DNA from 3 places in the Aliihoeflea sp. PC F10.4 genome. Region 1 is predicted to be linked to each of the others. Evidence: predicted binding sites of a transcription regulator. Region 1 holds the regulator's gene; each other region holds the start of a gene.
What was found. The regulator PhoB, encoded in region 1, activates phosphate uptake and scavenging genes when phosphate is short. The targets are predictions, from matches to a motif close to TGTCATNNANCTGTCAT.

Region 1 (5,840 bases):
CTGGAACCGTGTCGTCGAGGAAGCCGTGCGCAGCCTCGTGCCGGATTCCGAAATCAGCGCGCGCGACCTGCAATCGCTGATCGACAGCGCCGAGCGCTTCAAGCTGCGCGACGCGTTCATGGCCAACCCGACATTGCTCGGCCGAACCGTCGACATGCAACTGCTCGCCTCGGCCAACGCCGACAACTGGCTTAAGGGCAATATCGACCGCGATCTGCCGGACGCTCGCCAGCAATTGCCGGCCGACGCGCGCGCGCTCGCCGACGAGCTTTACGCCGATGGCCATATCCGCATGGCGTTCGCCTGGCACATCTTCACCAATACGGATTCGCGTTCGGCACCGGCCAGCGCCGGTCTTGCCGGCGCGTTCATGGGTTCGCTCTACATGATGCTGGTGGTGATCGTGCTCGCCGTGCCGATCGGCGTCGCCAGCGCGATCTATCTGGAAGAGTTCGCCCCGAAGAACCGCCTGACCGACGTCATCGAGGTCAACATCAACAATCTGGCGGCGGTGCCATCCATCGTGTTCGGCCTTCTGGGCGCGGCGGTCTTCATCAATTATTTCCGCCTGCCGCTTTCCGCACCCATCGTCGGCGGTCTCGTTTTGACGCTGATGACGCTGCCCACCATCATCATCGCGACACGCTCGGCGTTGCGCGCCGTGCCGCCGTCGCTGAGGCAGGCCGCGCTCGGTCTCGGCGCGTCGAAGACGCAGACCGTCTTCCACCACGTTCTGCCCGTTACCTATCCGGGCATCCTGACCGCCACGATCATCGGTGTGGCGCAGGCGCTGGGAGAGACCGCACCGCTGCTTCTCATCGGCATGAACGCTTTCGTCGCCTCCATCCCCGGTTCGCCTTTCGACCAGTCCACCGCCCTGCCGGTCCAGATCTATCTTTGGCAGGGTAACGAGAACCGCAATTTCTTCGAGGCGCGCACATCGGCCGCAATTATCGTGCTTCTGGCGCTCATGATCAGCCTGAATGCGATCGCCATCTTCCTTCGCAGCCGACTGGAGCGCCGCAAATGACCAACATCGCCAAATCGGAGAACACCGACATGAACATGTCTTCCGGTGCCATCGTCGACGCCGCCAACGCTTCCAGGAACCAGAAAGCTGCAAAAGCGCGCGTGACGGCGCAGAACGTCAATGTCTTCTACGGACAGAAGCAGGCGCTGTTCGACGTCTCAGTCAACGTGCCCGACCGCTCCGTCATCGCGTTCATCGGTCCTTCGGGTTGCGGCAAGTCGACCTTCCTTCGCTGCCTCAACCGCATGAACGACACGATCGAGGGTTGTCGCGTCGAAGGCGACATCAAGCTCGACGGGCAGGACGTCTACGATCCGAAGATCGACGTGGTGGAACTGCGCGCCCGCGTCGGCATGGTGTTCCAGAAACCGAACCCGTTCCCGAAGTCGATCTTCGAGAATGTCGCGTACGGTCCAAAAATCCACGGCCTTGCTTCCAACAAAAGCGAACTGGAAGAAATCGTCGTCACCAGCCTGAAGAAGGCGAGCCTCTTCGAGGAGGTGAAGGACCGTCTGCACGAGCCGGGCACGGGACTTTCGGGCGGCCAGCAGCAGCGCCTGTGCATCGCGCGCGCCATCGCGGTCTCGCCGGAAGTGATCCTGATGGACGAGCCGTGCTCCGCGCTCGATCCGATCGCGACCGCCAAGATCGAGGAACTGATCGACGAGTTGCGCGCCAATTACACGATCGCGATCGTGACGCACTCGATGCAGCAGGCGGCTCGCGTGTCGCAGCGCACGGCGTTCTTCCATCTGGGCCTGCTCGTCGAGGAAGGGCCGACGGAAGCGATCTTCACCGCGCCGAACGACAAGCGCACGCAGGACTACGTCACCGGCCGCTTCGGCTGACCGGACGGGGAGAGGGCAGGACCATGGGTGGACATATCGTAGCCTCCTTCGACGAGGAACTCGGCGAGATCGACCGGCTGATCCGCGAAATGGGCGATCTGGCGCAAAGCATGGTGTCTGCGGCGACGAAATCGCTGCTCGACAACGATGTCGCGCTCGCCCAGCGCGTCATATCCGACGATATGTCGATGGACGACCGACAGCGCCAGATCGACGAACGGGCCATCACGCTGATCGCCAAGCGTCAGCCGATGGCGCAGGATCTGCGTGCTGTGGTCGCCGCTATCCGCATGGCGAGCGATCTCGAGCGTATCGGCGATCTTGCGAAGAACATCGCAAAGCGCGTCAACGCGGTCGGTTCGGGCGTCATGCAGCGCAAGTTGTCCCATTCCATCGATACGATGGCCGGGCTGGTGCGCGCGCAACTGGCTGGCGTCATTGAAAACTATGTCGGGCGCAACGCCGACGTGCTTGTCGATCTGCGGGCGGACGACGAGCATATCGACGTTCATTACACGGCCGTCTTTCGCGAACTTCTGACCTACATGATGGAAGACCCGCGCAACATCACGCCCTGCACGCATCTTCTGTTCTGCGCCAAGAATCTGGAGCGCATCGGCGACCACGCGACGAATATCGCCGAAAACGCCTATTACATGATGGTCGGCAAGCAATTGCCGGTCCATCGCCCCAAGCTCGACGAGACATCGATCTCGGGTGATCCGCGATGATGGCACCGAAGATCATGGTGGTGGAGGACGAGGAGGCGCTGGGCGTTCTTATCCGCTATAATCTCGAAGCCGAAGGTTATCAGGTCGAGACGATCATGCGCGGGGACGACGCCGAAATCCGGCTTCAGGAAACGGTGCCCGATCTTCTCGTTCTCGACTGGATGGTGCCGGCGGTTTCCGGCATCGAACTTTGCCGCCGGCTGCGGATGCGACCCGAGACGGAGCGCTTGCCGATCATCATGCTGACGGCGCGCGGCGAAGAGAGCGACCGGGTGAGAGGGCTTTCGACCGGCGCGGACGACTATCTGGTCAAGCCGTTCTCGACGCCCGAATTCGTCGCCCGCGTGCGCGCGCTTTTGCGCCGGGCAAAGCCGGAAGTGCTTTCAAGTGTGCTCAAGGTCGGCGACATCGTGCTCGACCGCGAAGCGCATCGCACCTATCGCGGCCCGCATGAAGTTCATCTGGGGCCGACCGAATTCCGGCTGCTCGAATTCCTGATGCAGCATCCCGGCCGCGTATTCTCGCGCGGGCATCTGCTCGACAGTGTCTGGGGTGAGACGAACTATATCGACGAGCGAACGGTCGACGTTCATGTCGGCCGCCTGCGCAAGGCGATCAATCCGAACGGAGCGCCGGACGTGATCCGCACGATCCGCGGCGCAGGCTATTCGATCAACGAAAGCTGACCTGTTTCAGGCCGGAAGCTGCTCTACCCTGCCGTTTCCTGCATGGCGTTGACGTAGCCCGGCGCGAACAGCTCGTTGTCTACGGCCTCAAGCGCCTTGCGTGCGCAACCCTCCCGTATCAGCGGCATTTCGTCGGCTTCCAGATCGAACGAGATCACCGCGTCGTGCTGGCCGCCAGCAGTCTGTGCGATCGCCTCGCGGATCGCCGGTTCCATGATGTCGAAAGCGTGCGTTCCCGGCCCCACGACCGCAACGGGAGCAGGGTCGATCAGCGCGAAGAGAGACCCAAGCCCATATCCCAGCGCTTCGCCCGCCCGCATGAAGGCCTCGCGCGCCGGGCCGTCTTTTTGCCGTGCCTCGCCTGCAAGCTGCAACATGGTCTCGCGATCGACATCCGCATCGGGTTCGCACTCGTCCTCCTGGCCTTTCGATGCGCGAAGGATCGCATAGTTTCCCGCATAAGCCTCGACGCAGCCATGGCGGCCGCATCTGCACAAGGCCCCGTGCGGCTTGTAGACCATGTGGCCGAATTCCCCGCCCGACGAATAGGCGCCGGTGAAAAGCTCGCCGCGCAGAACAAGACCCATGCCGATGCCGTTCGACAGGAGGATCGTCACGAAATTGTCCCGATACCGTTCCGGCTCGCGGGCCCGCAGCGCAAGCGCGATCATGTTGCAGTCGTTCTGCACGGTGACGGGGAAGCCGAACCTGGTTTCGATGAAATCGGCGAAGGCGATGCCGCTATGCGGCGTAATCGGTGTCCACAAGAGCGTCCGCCCGCCCGAATCGATGATGCCCTGAATGGCCATCGTCATGCGCATGATTTCCGATGGATCGCGCGCGGCGTCGCCAAGCACGCCCTTGATGATCGTGGATACGGCCTCGATCAATTCCTCGCGGGACGCCGTCAGCGTCGACAGGCGTTCATGTCGCTCGCACACGGTGCGGCCCGCATAGTCGATCACGCTCGCCGAAAGCGTGTTGAGAAGCAGAACGACCGCGAGCACCGTTCCCGCGCGAGGTTCCAGTTCCAGCGAGACCTGCGGACGCCCGCGCCGAACCAGTTCCCCGCCCGAGCCCTTTGCCTGCCGCAGAACGCCTTCGGCGATCAGGTCGGAGGCGATGGCGGAAATCGTCGAATGGCTGAGCCCGGTGCGGGTCGCAAGTTCGGTGCGGGAAGGCTGTCCGTCCCGGCGAACGGCTGCAATCACAAGGGCGCGGTTGCGCTTGCGCAGATCGTCGTGGCGTACGCCCATTGTCATCGAAACGATTCCTCCTGAAGGCGTCTTGATGCACCTTTCAAAGGATATTGACACGTCGGAAATGGTGAGTCATTCTTTTTTTCGAGGCTCGAAAAAAAGAGCCTCCCCAACTGAGGAGGCGCCGTTCACGGCGCAGGGAGGAACATCATGAAGACTTTCACAACCGCCCTTCTGGCGGGTGTCGCGCTTTCCATGACGCTTGCAACCGCAGCGAAAGCCGAAGGACTTGTCATCGGCGTTTCCTGGTCGAACTTTCAGGAAGAGCGCTGGAAGACAGACGAAGCGGCGATGAGAGAAGCCATCGAAGCCGCCGGCAATCGATATATATCGGCCGATGCCCAATCCTCGGCCGCCAAGCAACTCACCGATGTCGAGTCGCTCATCAGCCAGGGTGCGAACGCGCTCATCATTCTTGCGCAGGATTCCTCCGCCATCGGGCCTGCCGTTCAGAACGCAGTGGACGAAGGCATTCCGGTCGTCGGCTACGACCGCCTGATCGAAAATCCGGACGCCTTTTACCTGACCTTCGACAATAAGGAAGTCGGCCGCATGCAGGCGCAGGCCGTATTCGACGTGCAGCCCGAAGGCAATTACGTTTTCATCAAGGGCTCGTCCGCCGATCCGAACGCGGACTTCCTCTTCGAAGGGCAGATGGAGGTTCTCAAGGACGCCATCGATTCTGGCGCGATCACCAATGTGGGCGAAGCCTATACGGATGGCTGGCTGCCGGCCAACGCCCAGCGCAACATGGAACAGTTCCTGACGCAGAGTAACAACGAGGTTGCCGCCGTCGTCGCCTCCAATGACGGAACGGCTGGCGGGGCGATCGCCGCGCTCGACGCACAGGGCCTCGCCGGCTCGGTTCCCGTTTCCGGGCAGGACGCGGATCATGCAGCGCTCAACCGCATCGCGCTCGGCACGCAGACCGTGTCGATCTGGAAGGATTCGCGCGACCTCGGCAAGTCGGCGGCGGAAATCGCCAATGAACTGGCCGGCGGCGCGGCGATGACCGACATCGAAAACGTCGTGCAATGGTCGGATGGTCCGAACGGCACCCAGATGAACGCCGTGTTCCTGACGCCGGTCGCCATCACGCAGGACAATCTCGATGTCATCATCGATGCTGGTTGGGTAACCAAGGACGTCGTGTGCCAGGGCGTTTCGGCCGGCTCGGTCGCGGCCTGCGAGTAAGGTCCGGACTTGCGATGCAATGCGCCGCGGTTTGACGAAAGCCGCGGCGTATCCATAAATTGCGATGCGGAGCGCGTTCAGCGCCTGCCATG
Region 2 (5,840 bases), 980 kb from region 1:
CCTGCCCCGCCTGCTGCCCTTCGGCAGTGTCGACCGCCAGTCGGCCGGGCAGTTCGCGGCCTGGGGCAAGAGCCTCGGCGCGCGGCTGGGCCTGCCCCTGGTGCTGAACCACGTTGCGGCGCGTCCAGCCACCAGTCAACTCGTGCTGGTGGAGCGCACCCTCTATGGCATGGAAGTGCAGGCGCCGGTCGCCGTGCTCAGATTTGCGGCGCCGCCGTCGCGTGGCGGCTGGTTCGGCCCCCAGCTGCCGCGTTTCGAGGCTGGTGACCTGGTCGGCATCGTGCCGCCCGGCGCCGACGCCCCGCGCTACTATTCGCTGGCCTCGGCCTCGCGGGACGGCATGCTGGAAATCTGCGTGCGCAAGCAATCGGGCGGGCTGTGCTCGGAATTCCTGCATTCGCTCGTTCCGGGCGAGACCATCGACAGCTTCATCCGCCCCAATCCGGACTTCCGGCCCAAGCAAGGGCGCCGGCCGCTGATCCTGATCGGCGCGGGCGCTGGCGTGGCGCCGCTAGCGGGGTTTGTCCGCCACATCAGCCATGGCCGTCCGGTCCACCTGTTCTTCGGCGGCCGCGATCCGGCATCGGATTTTCTCTATCGCGACGACCTCCAGACCGCGCTGGACGAGGGCCGCCTGACCTCGCTCAACACCCGCTTCTCCCGCGTCATGGGCGGCGGCTATGTGCAGGATCTGGTTATGGACGAAGCCGAGGCGGTGCGCCGCCTGGTCAGCCAGGGCGCGCAGATTATGGTCTGCGGCGGGCGGGACATGGCCAATGGCGTGCGCGGGGCGATCGAGACCTGCCTGGCGCCGCTAGGCCTGAACGTGGATGGCCTCAAGCAGAAGGGACTATACCTTGAAGATGCTTATTGAACGCAGCGAACACTCCCAGCCGGGCCTGATGGCCTTGCCTCTGGAGCGGCAGGTGATCAGTGGTGCCACCATGGGGACGCGATACTCGGCGGTGTTCTACGCCCCGGCGGACGGCCACCGATCCACACTGGCCCGCGATCTGCAGGCGGCAGTCGATGTGGTGGACACCCAGATGTCGACCTGGAAACCCGATTCCGCGCTGATGCAGCTGAACCGAGCGCCGACCCATGTCTGGTGCAAGCTGCCCGAGGCGCTATTTGGGGTGCTGACGGCGGCTCTGGAGATTGGCCGATTGTCGGAAGGTGCCTTCGATATCGCCGTGGGCGACCTCGTCGCCGCCTGGGGCTTCGGCAGCCAGGCCGCCGGCAGCGATCAGACGCTTCTGGACGCCGCAGATCCAGCTCCCCGACGCCCGGCCCATCTCTGCCTCGAGCTCGATCCCGCGCAACAGAGGGTGCGCAAGCTTGCCGCAGTCACGCTGGACCTTTCCGGCATTGCCAAGGGCTTCGGTGTTGACGAACTGGCCCGCGTGCTGGGGGGCCATGGCATTGCCCACTTCCTCGTCTCTATCGATGGCGAATTGCGGGCCGCCGGCGGTAAGCCCGACGGGTCGCCTTGGCGCGTGGCCGTCGAGAAGCCTGAAATCGGGCATCGCGCCGTGGAGGGCGTGCTCGAACTGGGCGAGGGCGCTGTCGCCACGTCCGGCGACTACCGGCACTTCGTCGAGCGCGACGGCATCCGCTATGGCCATACCATGGACCCGCGTCGCGGCGCTGCGCTGGCGGTTGGTCTGGCGGCCGTTACCGTCTTGACCGAGACCTGCATGGCCGCCGACGCCTGGGCAACCGCCATGCTGGTGCTAGGCCCGAGAACCGGCGCCGCACTCGCCGCCCGACACAGCATCGAGGCTCTGTTCATCGACCAGGCCCTCGTCGCGGCATCATCCCCGATCTCAACACCTGAAATCACCAAGGAGAACTAAAATGAACGCATCAAGCATCCGAATTACCGTCGCGATGTGCACCCTGTGCATTGCCCTACCGGCCATGGCAGGTGACGTCAGGGCGCAGCTAACGCCTGATCTCATCTACAGCCACTGCCAAACCGCAGGTGTCGGCAGCCAGACTGAGGGCACTTTCATGCTGCCAGGCGGCCGCGTTACGGGCACGGTGTTGTGCACAGAGGCCGATCTTGCCGCAGCCAACATGATGGCTCCGACACAATATGGCGAAGAGGAAGATGATGACGACGACAACTATCGTCGCCCCGATGGCGACGATGATCGCGACTGAGCTTTCTATGCCGAACTAGGCGACAATGCCGAAGATCGCGCGAATCCCCGCGGTGATCGCCATCGCGAGGGCGCCCACGACAGGACCCGGACGGGTGATCGCCGTCCGGCCGCGCTAATGGCACAGTGCTGTGCACCGAGGCGGATGATTTCATGTCCAACATGGTACTGGCATACCGCGAGGGATAGACCACAAGAACGACCATGGTAAGGACCGCAAAAGACGTCGACGACGTCTGATCCCCTTGCGCGACGGTGCCAGAATTGCATTGGTCCTTGCAGCACCCGCCATCGCCAAGCGTCCTAAGACCCGGCGCAGACGATTAGTCCCAGCTTGGCGCTACCTATGTTACCCGCGCGACGCATCCCGCTAGCTCTCTCGTTGCTCCGGGTCAGCTATGGCAACTGGGTATTCCCTGCCTAGGTGTAGCGGCTTGCCAACATAAGCGCCTCTGCTCGCAAACATCGGCATTTTCTGCTCGAATTATCTGACAATGGAGCGGGCGTCGTGCTCACGCTCTTTGCCAATGTGCTCGCAAACATCCGGGTCTGCTTGCAAACATCCGCCACGTGCTCAGATTAATTGCCAGCGACGGCATGGTCAAACCGGGACGCCTGCCTGTCGTAGTTGCTCGGTCAGCTGACGGGAATATTCGGGATCAAGGGTGCCCGCCAGGAAGGCGCGGATATACGGACATGCGCTGTGGCTTTCCCTCCTTGGCGCTTCGGGTGCAGGAGGTTCTGCAGCATGATCCGTTGTCAGGGCATCTCTTCGTCTTCAGGGGCCGCAGATCGGATATTTTGAAGATCATCTGGCATGATGGTCTGGGCGCCTGCCTTTTTACCCGGCGGCTGGAGAAGGGCCGGTTTATCTGGCCGAATATGGGATAGCATCCGTCAAGGTGGTGTAGAATTGGGACCGGGCCGTCATGATCAGGCGGCTCTGGGTGAAATTTCTCCATCGCAGCTACGCGAGGAGGTAGAGCTGAGTTTAAGTGCTGTCATTGAAGTTTCACGAGCCTGATAAACGGACGTCATATGTCGCCCATAGTGATGCAAATATTCAATCGATGCACCACTAACGATCAGGATTATTGTGATGCTGGCTCTGAACGGAGTTGCCGTGACCTATGCCAACGGCACCCAAGCTTTGAAGACAACGACATTGACGTTCAACCAGGGTCAGTTCGTCGTGCTCCTCGGTAGATCCGGCGCAGGCAAATCTACCCTCATCCGGACACTCAACGGCTTGGTTGCGCCGACGTCTGGTTCGATCACTTCTAACGATATTGGTGCTCTGGATGCGGAAACTAAGCTTCGCATTCACCGAAGGCGAACTGGGATGATATTCCAGCAGCACCAACTCATAGGGCGCTTGAGCGCGCTCGACAACGTCATGACGGGCCGCCTGGGCTACCACTCTGGCTGGCGTACGTTGTTCCCTATGCCGCGTTCGGATCGAAGGCTGGGGTTGGAATGCCTTGAACGCGTAGGCCTTCTTGATAAGGCTCTCGTCAGGGCGGATCAACTATCCGGCGGTCAGCAGCAACGGGTGGGCATTGCGCGCGCGCTGGTCCAGAAGCCCCAACTGGTCCTTGCAGATGAGCCCGTTGCAAGTCTGGACCCTGAAACGGCTGTCGAGGTCCTGTCGCAGCTTCGCGAAATATGCACAGCCGACGGCATCACTGCTGTGATCAGCCTTCATCAGATCGATCTAGCTCGCCGGTTCGGCGACCGGGTCATTGCTATGCGCGACGGGGAAGTGGTTGCGGACGCCGCTGTCGACGAACTGACCGATCAAATGTGTGCGTCGATCTACCGCAGCGCCCCAAGAAATCCGACCACAACACAAGATTTGTCCAACTACGAGTATGATCAACCTTTAGCTGCCATGGAGGCCGCATTATGAAGAAGCTTCTGTCCCTCGCATTCCTCGCCGTTCTTGGCTGGAGTTCGTTGGCGCATGCTGGCTCAAATCCAGAGACATTGCGCGTCGCGTTGCTACCGGACGAGAACGCCGCCACTGTCATCAAAAACAATCGTCCTCTCGAGGAGTATCTTGAGAAGACACTCGGTCGGGAGATTGAACTGATCGTAACGACCGACTACTCGTCAATGATCGAAGCGATGCGTTTCGGCCGGCTTGAGTTGGCTTATTTCGGGCCGCTCTCTTACACGCTCGCGAAAACCAAGGCTGATATCGAGCCTTTCGCAGCACTTATGAAGGATGGCGAAACTACCTATCGCGCTGTAGTTGTCGCCAATGCAGAGGCTGGCATCGAAAGCCTTGAAGATGCAAAAGGGAAAAAGGTCGCGTTTGGGGACGTGGCTTCCACCTCAAGCCACCTTATCCCGAAATCTATGCTGCTTAAGGCCGGAGTTGAGGCTGGAAAAGACTATAGCGAGAACTTCGTAGGGTCGCATGATGCCGTGGCTATTGCAGTGCAGAATGGCAATGCTCAGATTGGCGGACTTTCGTTGCCCATCTACAATTCAATGGTCGCTCGTGGCACCATTGATCCTAAGAAAGTTATCGCCCTCGCCGAGTCCGATCCGTTCCCGCAGTACCCCTGGACCATGCGGTCGGATCTTGACACTTCGTTGAAAGAGGCGATCACCAAAGCCTTCATCGACCTTAAAGACGAAAAGGTATTGGCATCCTTCAAAGCCGATGGGTTCGCTCCGATCGATGACAAAGCCTACGACGTCGTCCGTGAGCTCGGTAAAGTGCTGAACTTGGACCTGAGTCAGTAAGGCGCGTTCGAGACAGTTTCTCACCTTTCGACGCAGGCGCTGGCCTGCGTCCTTTCTTCCAGGATATGTGATGACACAGCCGTCGGCCGACTACGACTCTATCCTTCAACATCAAAACAAAGCTTGGACCAGAGCTGGCGTGATCGCGTTGGCAATTGCGTGTGTGATCATTGTTAGCAGTTATCACTCCGGTCTTCTTGATCTGGAGCGTCTGGGATCTGGGTTTCCTGCGCTCTGGCAGCTCGGTACGGAAATGTTTCCCCCGGATTTCAACCGAGGCTTGGAGTGGATCAGCCCTCTCATCGACACTCTGGCGATGAGTATAGCTGGGACTGCGATCGCGGTACTGATATCACTTCCAGTTGGCTTTTTCGCCTCAGGGAAAACAGCACCCAACGCTGTCATCTATATGATCTCGCGTGGATTGTTGAATGGTCTACGGTCGATCCCGGAGCTGATTATGGGCATCGTCTTCGTGGCGGCAGTGGGATTTGGAGCGCTCCCAGGCGTGCTGGCTCTTGGTCTTCACTCGGTTGGCATGGTGGGCAAGTTCTTTGCGGAGGCGATCGAGCATTGCGATAATGCGCCTATAGAAGCCGCACGCGCAGCTGGTGCGTCGCCGTTCCAGATCGTGACGCGGGCGATCTTGCCACAAGTTCTACCGCAATTGGCCGATGTGACCATCTATCGGTGGGAGTACAACTTCCGCGCCTCGACAATCCTGGGCACTGTGGGAGCTGGTGGTATCGGTTTCGAGTTGATGACATCCCTCCGGATCATGAATTATCAGGAGGTTCTTGCGATCATGCTCGTTGTCCTTCTGATGGTCACCATCGTTGACCAGGTCGGCGCTCTCCTCCGCCGCCAGCTGCAATAGAAGGATAAATTAAATGCTCCCAAAGGTAGTAATCACCCATCGCG
Region 3 (5,840 bases), 2.7 Mb from region 1:
CCGCGGCGGCCGGCAAGGCGCATCAGAAGATCGACATAATCGCGGTAGCGCGGATCGTCCTCTGGATTGATGATCTCGAAATCGTAGCCGGGGCGGATTTTGAGGCCGTAACGCTGTAGCCGTGTTTCGATCACCGCCGGTCGGCCGATGAGAATGGGAGCGGCGATCTTCTCCTCGATCACGACCTGTGCGGCGCGAAGAACCCGTTCGTCCTCACCGTCCGAATAGATAACCCGGTTGCCGGCCGCATTTCGCGCTGCGGCGAAGACTGGCTTCATCACCAGCCCCGAGCGGAATACAAAGCGCGTCAACCGATCGACATATGCGCCCATATCCTCGATGGGCCGGCTTGCCACGCCGGTCTGCGATGCAGCTTCCGCAACAGCAGGCGCGATCCGCAGGATCAGGCGTGGATCGAATGGCGAGGGGATCAGGAAATCGGGGCCGAAGATCGGGGTTTCGCCCGAATAGGCGCGTGCTGCGACATCCGAGGGCTCCTCTCGCGCCAGTCCGGCGATGGCGCGCACCGCCGCCATCTTCATCGTCTCGTTAATCGCGGTCGCACCACAATCGAGCGCGCCGCGGAAGATGTAGGGGAAACACAGAACGTTGTTGACTTGATTGGGAAAATCCGACCGGCCCGTGCAGATCATCGCGTCCGGCCGAGCCTTGCGGGCAAGGTCGGGCATGATTTCGGGCGTCGGATTGGCAAGCGCTAGGATTAGGGGGCGCTCGGCCATGTTCTCAAGCAATTCGGGCTTCAGGACGCCGGCAGCCGATAGCCCGAGGAAGACGTCCGCGCCGCCGATTACATCGGCCAGTGTCCGCGCGTTCGTATCCTTGAGGTAGGGTTCCTTCCAGCGGTCCATTTCCTCCACGCGGCCCTTATAGGCAACGCCGTGGCGATCCGTGATCCAGATGTTTTCGTGGGCCGCGCCGAGTTCGACCAGAAGGTTGAGGCAGGCGAGTGCAGCCGCGCCCGCACCGGATGTGACGATCTTCACGTCGCCGATTTTCTTTCCAGCAAGCTCCAGAGCATTGAGAACCGCCGCCGCGACGATGATGGCCGTTCCATGCTGGTCGTCATGGAAGACTGGAATCTGCATCCGGGCCTTGAGTTGCTCCTCGACCTCGAAGCATTCGGGCGCCTTGATGTCTTCGAGATTGATGCCGCCGAATGTCGGCTCGAGCGCTGCGACCGTTTCGACCATACGCTCGATTTCAGGCGCGTCGATCTCGATGTCGAACACGTCGATGCCGGCGAATTTCTTGAACAGGACCGCCTTGCCTTCCATCACGGGCTTGGAGGCGAGTGGGCCGATATTGCCCAGGCCGAGAACGGCCGAGCCGTTGGAGATGACGGCGACGAGATTGGAACGCGACGTGTAATCGGCCGCCCGCGCCGGATCGTCATGGATCGCAAGGCACGGCGCGGCGACGCCGGGCGAATAGGCGAGCGCCAGATCGCGCTGATTGCCGAGCGGCTTCGTCGCCTGAATTTCCAGCTTACCCGGCGCGGGGTAGCGATGGTAAAAAAGAGCCGCCTCGTCGAGGTCTGCGGGTGGCGATTTCGACGTTTCATCCATCATTGTGAATCGCACCCTCTGTCCGTGCCGTGTTGCGTCGGCCCGCGCACGAATAGGCGAAGGCCAGTCTTTTGCGCCGACTCTCGTCAGTCGCGCGCGATCACCTTTTGGCGCTGCTCGCCCAGACCTGCAATAGCCAGATGCATCTCGTCGCCGGCTTTCAGGAAGCGCTGCGGCTTCATGCCCATGCCGACGCCGGGCGGCGTACCGGTCGTGATCACGTCGCCGGGCTCCAGGCGCATGAAGCGCGACAGATAGGAGATGATCTCGGCGACTGAAAAGATCATGGTGGAAGTGCTGCCCGTCTGGGCGCGTTCGCGATTGACGTCGAGAAACATGTCGAGCGTCTGCGGATCGTCGATCTCGTCACGCGTGACGATCCAGGGGCCGAGCGGACCGAAGGTCGGCGCGCTCTTGCCCTTGATCCACTGGCCGCCACGTTCGGCCTGATATTCACGTTCCGAGACGTCGTTGCAGATGGCGTAGCCGAGGACATGCGACAACGCGTCGGCTTCCTCGATATATTCGCCGCCCGTGCCGATCACGATGGCAAGTTCGACTTCCCAGTCGGTCTTGACCGATCCGCGCGGTAATACGACCGGGTCGTCGGGGCCGGACAATGAACTCGGCGCTTTTGAAAAGACGATCGGCTCGCTTGGAATTGGCATTCCGGATTCGGCCGCGTGATCGGCATAGTTGAGCCCGATAGCGATGAAATGCCCGATCCGCGATAGCGGCGCGCCGATGCGCATGCCTGCCGGCACTTCCGGCAGCGTCGATAGGTCGGTTTCGGCAAGCGTCTTGACCAAAGCTTCGCCAAGCGTCTCAGGCGCGTAGTCGCTGACGATAGTCGACACGTCCCGAATCGTCCCATTTGCATCGATAATGCCCGGACGTTCCGCGCCCGGATTTCCAAATCGCAACAGTTTCAAATCGTTTCCTCCGCTTTCGCGTAAATTGCGTTAAAAGGCGCTCGTGTAGAGCCCGCCGTCCAGAACAAGGTTTTGACCGGTGATGTAGCCCGCATGCGACGAACACAGGAACGCGCAAGCCTTGCCGAACTCTTCGGCCGAGCCGAGGCGTTTCGCGGGTATGGTCTGTGCCGCCTTGTGCGCCGCCGCCTCTTCGCTTTCGCCCGCTTTTTCGGCGCTGAACCGGATGGTTGTGCGGATGCGATCGGTATCGAACTTGCCCGGCAGGATGTTGTTGATGGTCACGTTCTTCGACGCGACCGTCCGCGCGATCCCCGCAAGAAAGGCGGTCAGGCCCGCACGTGCGCCCGACGAAAGATCGAGGCCGGGAATCGGCTGATAGACGGAGAGCGAAGTGATGTTGACGATGCGTCCGAATTCCTTCTCCGTCATGCCGTCGACGACCGCCTTGATCAGTTCGATCGGCGTGATCATGTTCTGCGTCACGCCTTCCAGCATGTTTTCGCGCGTCAGTTCGCGAAAATCGCGCAGCGGCGGACCGCCATTGTTGTTGACGAGAATATCCGGCGCTGGGCAAGCTTTCAAAAGCGCTTCCTGAATATCGGTCTTCGAAACGTCACCGGCGATTTCGGTCACCGACACGCCGAATTTGCTGCGCAATTCCTCGGCCGTCTTCGCCAGCACAGCCGCGTCGCGACCATTGACCACCAGGTCGCAGCCGGCCTCTGCCAGCGCCATCGCACAACCGCGGCCCAGCCCCCGGCTCGATGCACACACGATCGCCTTTTTCCCGCGTATCCCAAGATCCATGTTCGGCCTCTCCCATTCACGTTTTTCGTTGCTAGGGGTTTATCGTGCCGCGACGGGAAAACACAACCGTCACACGGCTGTGACGTGAATCACGTCATAGGCCGGGTAACGAAATGTTCCCGTTACGCCGAGGCCGATCATGACAGCCAAACCTCGCCGCTTCCGCACGATTTTCCTGTCGGACGTGCATCTTGGGTCCAAGCCTGCAAAGGCCGAAGAACTGATAGATTTCCTGCGCCATCACGACGCCGAAGAGATCATTCTTGTAGGCGACATTGTCGATGGCTGGCGGCTCAAACGCTCCTGGCACTGGCCGCAAACCCACAACGATGTCGTCCAAAAGCTGCTCAGAAAAGCGCGTAAGGGTAGCCGGATCACATATATCGCTGGCAACCATGACGAGTTTCTGCGTGATTTTCAGGGAACGCATTTCGGCGGCATCGTCGTCACCGACCGGATCATTCACCGGGGAGCGGACGGCAGGAAATATCTGGTCATCCATGGCGATCAGTTCGACGCCGTCGTGCATAATATGCGCTGGTTGAGCTATCTCGGCGACAAGGCATATGATTCCGCGATCGTCATCAGCCAGATCATCACGCGGCTGCGCCGCTTGCTGGGCTTGCCGTACTGGTCGTTTTCTTCATGGGCGAAGCTGCGCGTGAAAAAGGCGGTGAACTTCATCAGCGCCTTTCAGCGTGTCTTGGCGGAAGAGGCGCGCCGGAGCGGTGTCGACGGAGTAATCTGCGGTCACATCCACCACGCCGTCATCTCGGAAATCGAGGGTGTCCGCTATATCAATACCGGTGACTGGGTCGAAAGCTGCACGGCGATCGCAGAGCGGTTCGATGGTGGTTTCGAACTGATCCACTGGGCCGATACAGGACAGATGAAGGAGACCAAGCTTGTGCCGATCTCCATTCCTGCCGAATTGGCCAACGCAGCCTGAATCACCCCCAAAGTTCTGGTTCGGGCGGTGAAACCAGCGAATCGGCATAGCTGAGCGCCGGGGTCCGATCTTTTGCCAGAAGAAGCGGCCCGTCGAGATCGACGAAGTCTGCATCCTGCGCCAGTAGCACGGCAGGCGCCATCGCCAGCGACGTACCCACCATGCAGCCGACCATGATCGAAAAGCCGTGCCAGCGCGCGCGGTCGCGCAAATCGATTGCGGCCGTCAGACCGCCCGTCTTGTCGAGCTTGATATTCACCGCATCGTAGAGCCCGACGAGTTTGTCGAGATCGTCGGCTCCATGGACGCTTTCGTCCGCGCATATGGGAACCGAATGCGTGACCGTGCGCAGGAATTCGTCGTGGCCTTGCGGCAGCGGCTGTTCGATGAGCGCGATCCCGTATTGCGCCGCGACGGCGAGGTGTTCGGCGATATTGTCCGGCGTCCAGCCTTCGTTGGCGTCGAGAATGATGCGGCTTTCCGGTGCGGCTTCCGCGACGGCGCGGATGCGTGAACGGTCGTCCGGGGTTCCGACCTTGACCTTCAGCAAGGGACGAAACGCATTCTTGCGAGCGTTCGCCGCCATTTCCTCCGGCTCTCCCAGCGAAATGGTCATTGCGGTTGTCAGCGCCGTTGGTGGCGCGGAACAGATGATATTCTGAACCCGGCGGCCCGACATCTTCGCTTCCAAATCCCAGAGCGCGCAGTCGACCGCGTTTCGTGCTGCGCCCGCTGGCATCAGTTTCAAAAGCGCTTCGCGATCCGCCCCGTCGCGAATCGCGGGCGCAATCGATTCGATTGCGTTTTTCACCTGATCGAGGCTTTCGCCGTACCTTGAATACGGAACACACTCGCCGCGTCCCGTTGCGTTACCATCGGTGATCGTGCAGGCCACGACTTCCGCCTCGGTCTTCGCACCCCTTGAAATCCGGAAACTTCCGGCAATCGGGAACCGTTCTATCTCGGCAGAAATGTCACGCCGCATAAGGAATTCTCCAGTGCTGAAATCGCGCTCCGGTTGATAAAGTGACAGCCGGAACTTTCGTGAGTAAGACTTGCCCCATGTTCAGGAAACCCGGACCGGAAGCAAGTCAGACACAGGCCGAATCCGACCTCAAGCGCCCGACGATCGAGCGGCGCGAAGAGGACGGCCGGCTTGTCTGTGTCCTTTCGGGCGATTGGGATACGCAGACAGTCGCGCTCGTCGATACACAGATGCGCGATTTGGAATCGGCGCAATCCGCCGGAGCCGTCCGGATCGACGTGTCGGGAATCGGTCGCATGGATACGGCGGGAGCCTGGTTAGTCGAGCGGCTTGCCCACGCGCTTCGTAACAACGGTGCCGATGTCGAACTGACCGGGCAGAGCGAATCGGTCGCGACGCTTTCCGAGGCCGTCGGTGCGGTGCTGACGAAGCCGGACGAAACCGGACCGGACGACAGGACGCCGTTTCTGCTGAGACTGCCCGAATCGCTCGGCCGCGCGATGTACAGCATGTATGGCGACTTCCTCGCCTCGATGCACATTTTGGGCGCGACGATTCGCGGCGGACAGCTCAAGCTC

Region 2: a site for PhoB is predicted at 3,165-3,181, ahead of phnC (phosphonate ABC transporter ATP-binding protein). Genes of this name have one in related genera too.
Region 3: a site for PhoB is predicted at 3,396-3,412, ahead of ACX82Z_RS07890 (UDP-2,3-diacylglucosamine diphosphatase). Genes of this name have one in related genera too.

The regions. Positions count from the first base shown of each region.
Region 1 covers NZ_JBTSWH010000001.1:4,284,462-4,290,301, forward strand. The annotation lists gene pstA (phosphate ABC transporter permease PstA) at 1-1,030, shown strand, start outside; gene pstB (phosphate ABC transporter ATP-binding protein PstB) at 1,066-1,878, shown strand; gene phoU (phosphate signaling complex protein PhoU) at 1,902-2,609, shown strand; gene phoB (phosphate regulon transcriptional regulator PhoB) at 2,609-3,295, shown strand; gene ACX82Z_RS21540 (ROK family transcriptional regulator) at 3,319-4,557, opposite strand; gene xylF (D-xylose ABC transporter substrate-binding protein) at 4,705-5,748, shown strand.
Region 2 covers NZ_JBTSWH010000001.1:3,306,224-3,312,063, reverse strand. The annotation lists gene ACX82Z_RS16630 (PepSY domain-containing protein) at 1-874, shown strand, start outside; gene ACX82Z_RS16625 (FAD:protein FMN transferase) at 864-1,856, shown strand; gene ACX82Z_RS16620 (hypothetical protein) at 1,858-2,166, shown strand; gene tnpB (IS66 family insertion sequence element accessory protein TnpB) at 2,763-3,056, shown strand; gene phnC (phosphonate ABC transporter ATP-binding protein) at 3,265-4,074, shown strand; gene phnD (phosphate/phosphite/phosphonate ABC transporter substrate-binding protein) at 4,071-4,919, shown strand; gene phnE (phosphonate ABC transporter, permease protein PhnE) at 4,990-5,796, shown strand; gene ACX82Z_RS16595 (phosphonate dehydrogenase) at 5,810-5,840, shown strand, end outside.
Region 3 covers NZ_JBTSWH010000001.1:1,581,408-1,587,247, reverse strand. The annotation lists gene ACX82Z_RS07905 (NADP-dependent malic enzyme) at 1-1,589, opposite strand, end outside; gene ACX82Z_RS07900 (fumarylacetoacetate hydrolase family protein) at 1,673-2,518, opposite strand; gene ACX82Z_RS07895 (SDR family oxidoreductase) at 2,549-3,328, opposite strand; gene ACX82Z_RS07890 (UDP-2,3-diacylglucosamine diphosphatase) at 3,468-4,277, shown strand; gene dgcA (N-acetyl-D-Glu racemase DgcA) at 4,279-5,262, opposite strand; gene ACX82Z_RS07880 (MlaE family lipid ABC transporter permease subunit) at 5,340-5,840, shown strand, end outside.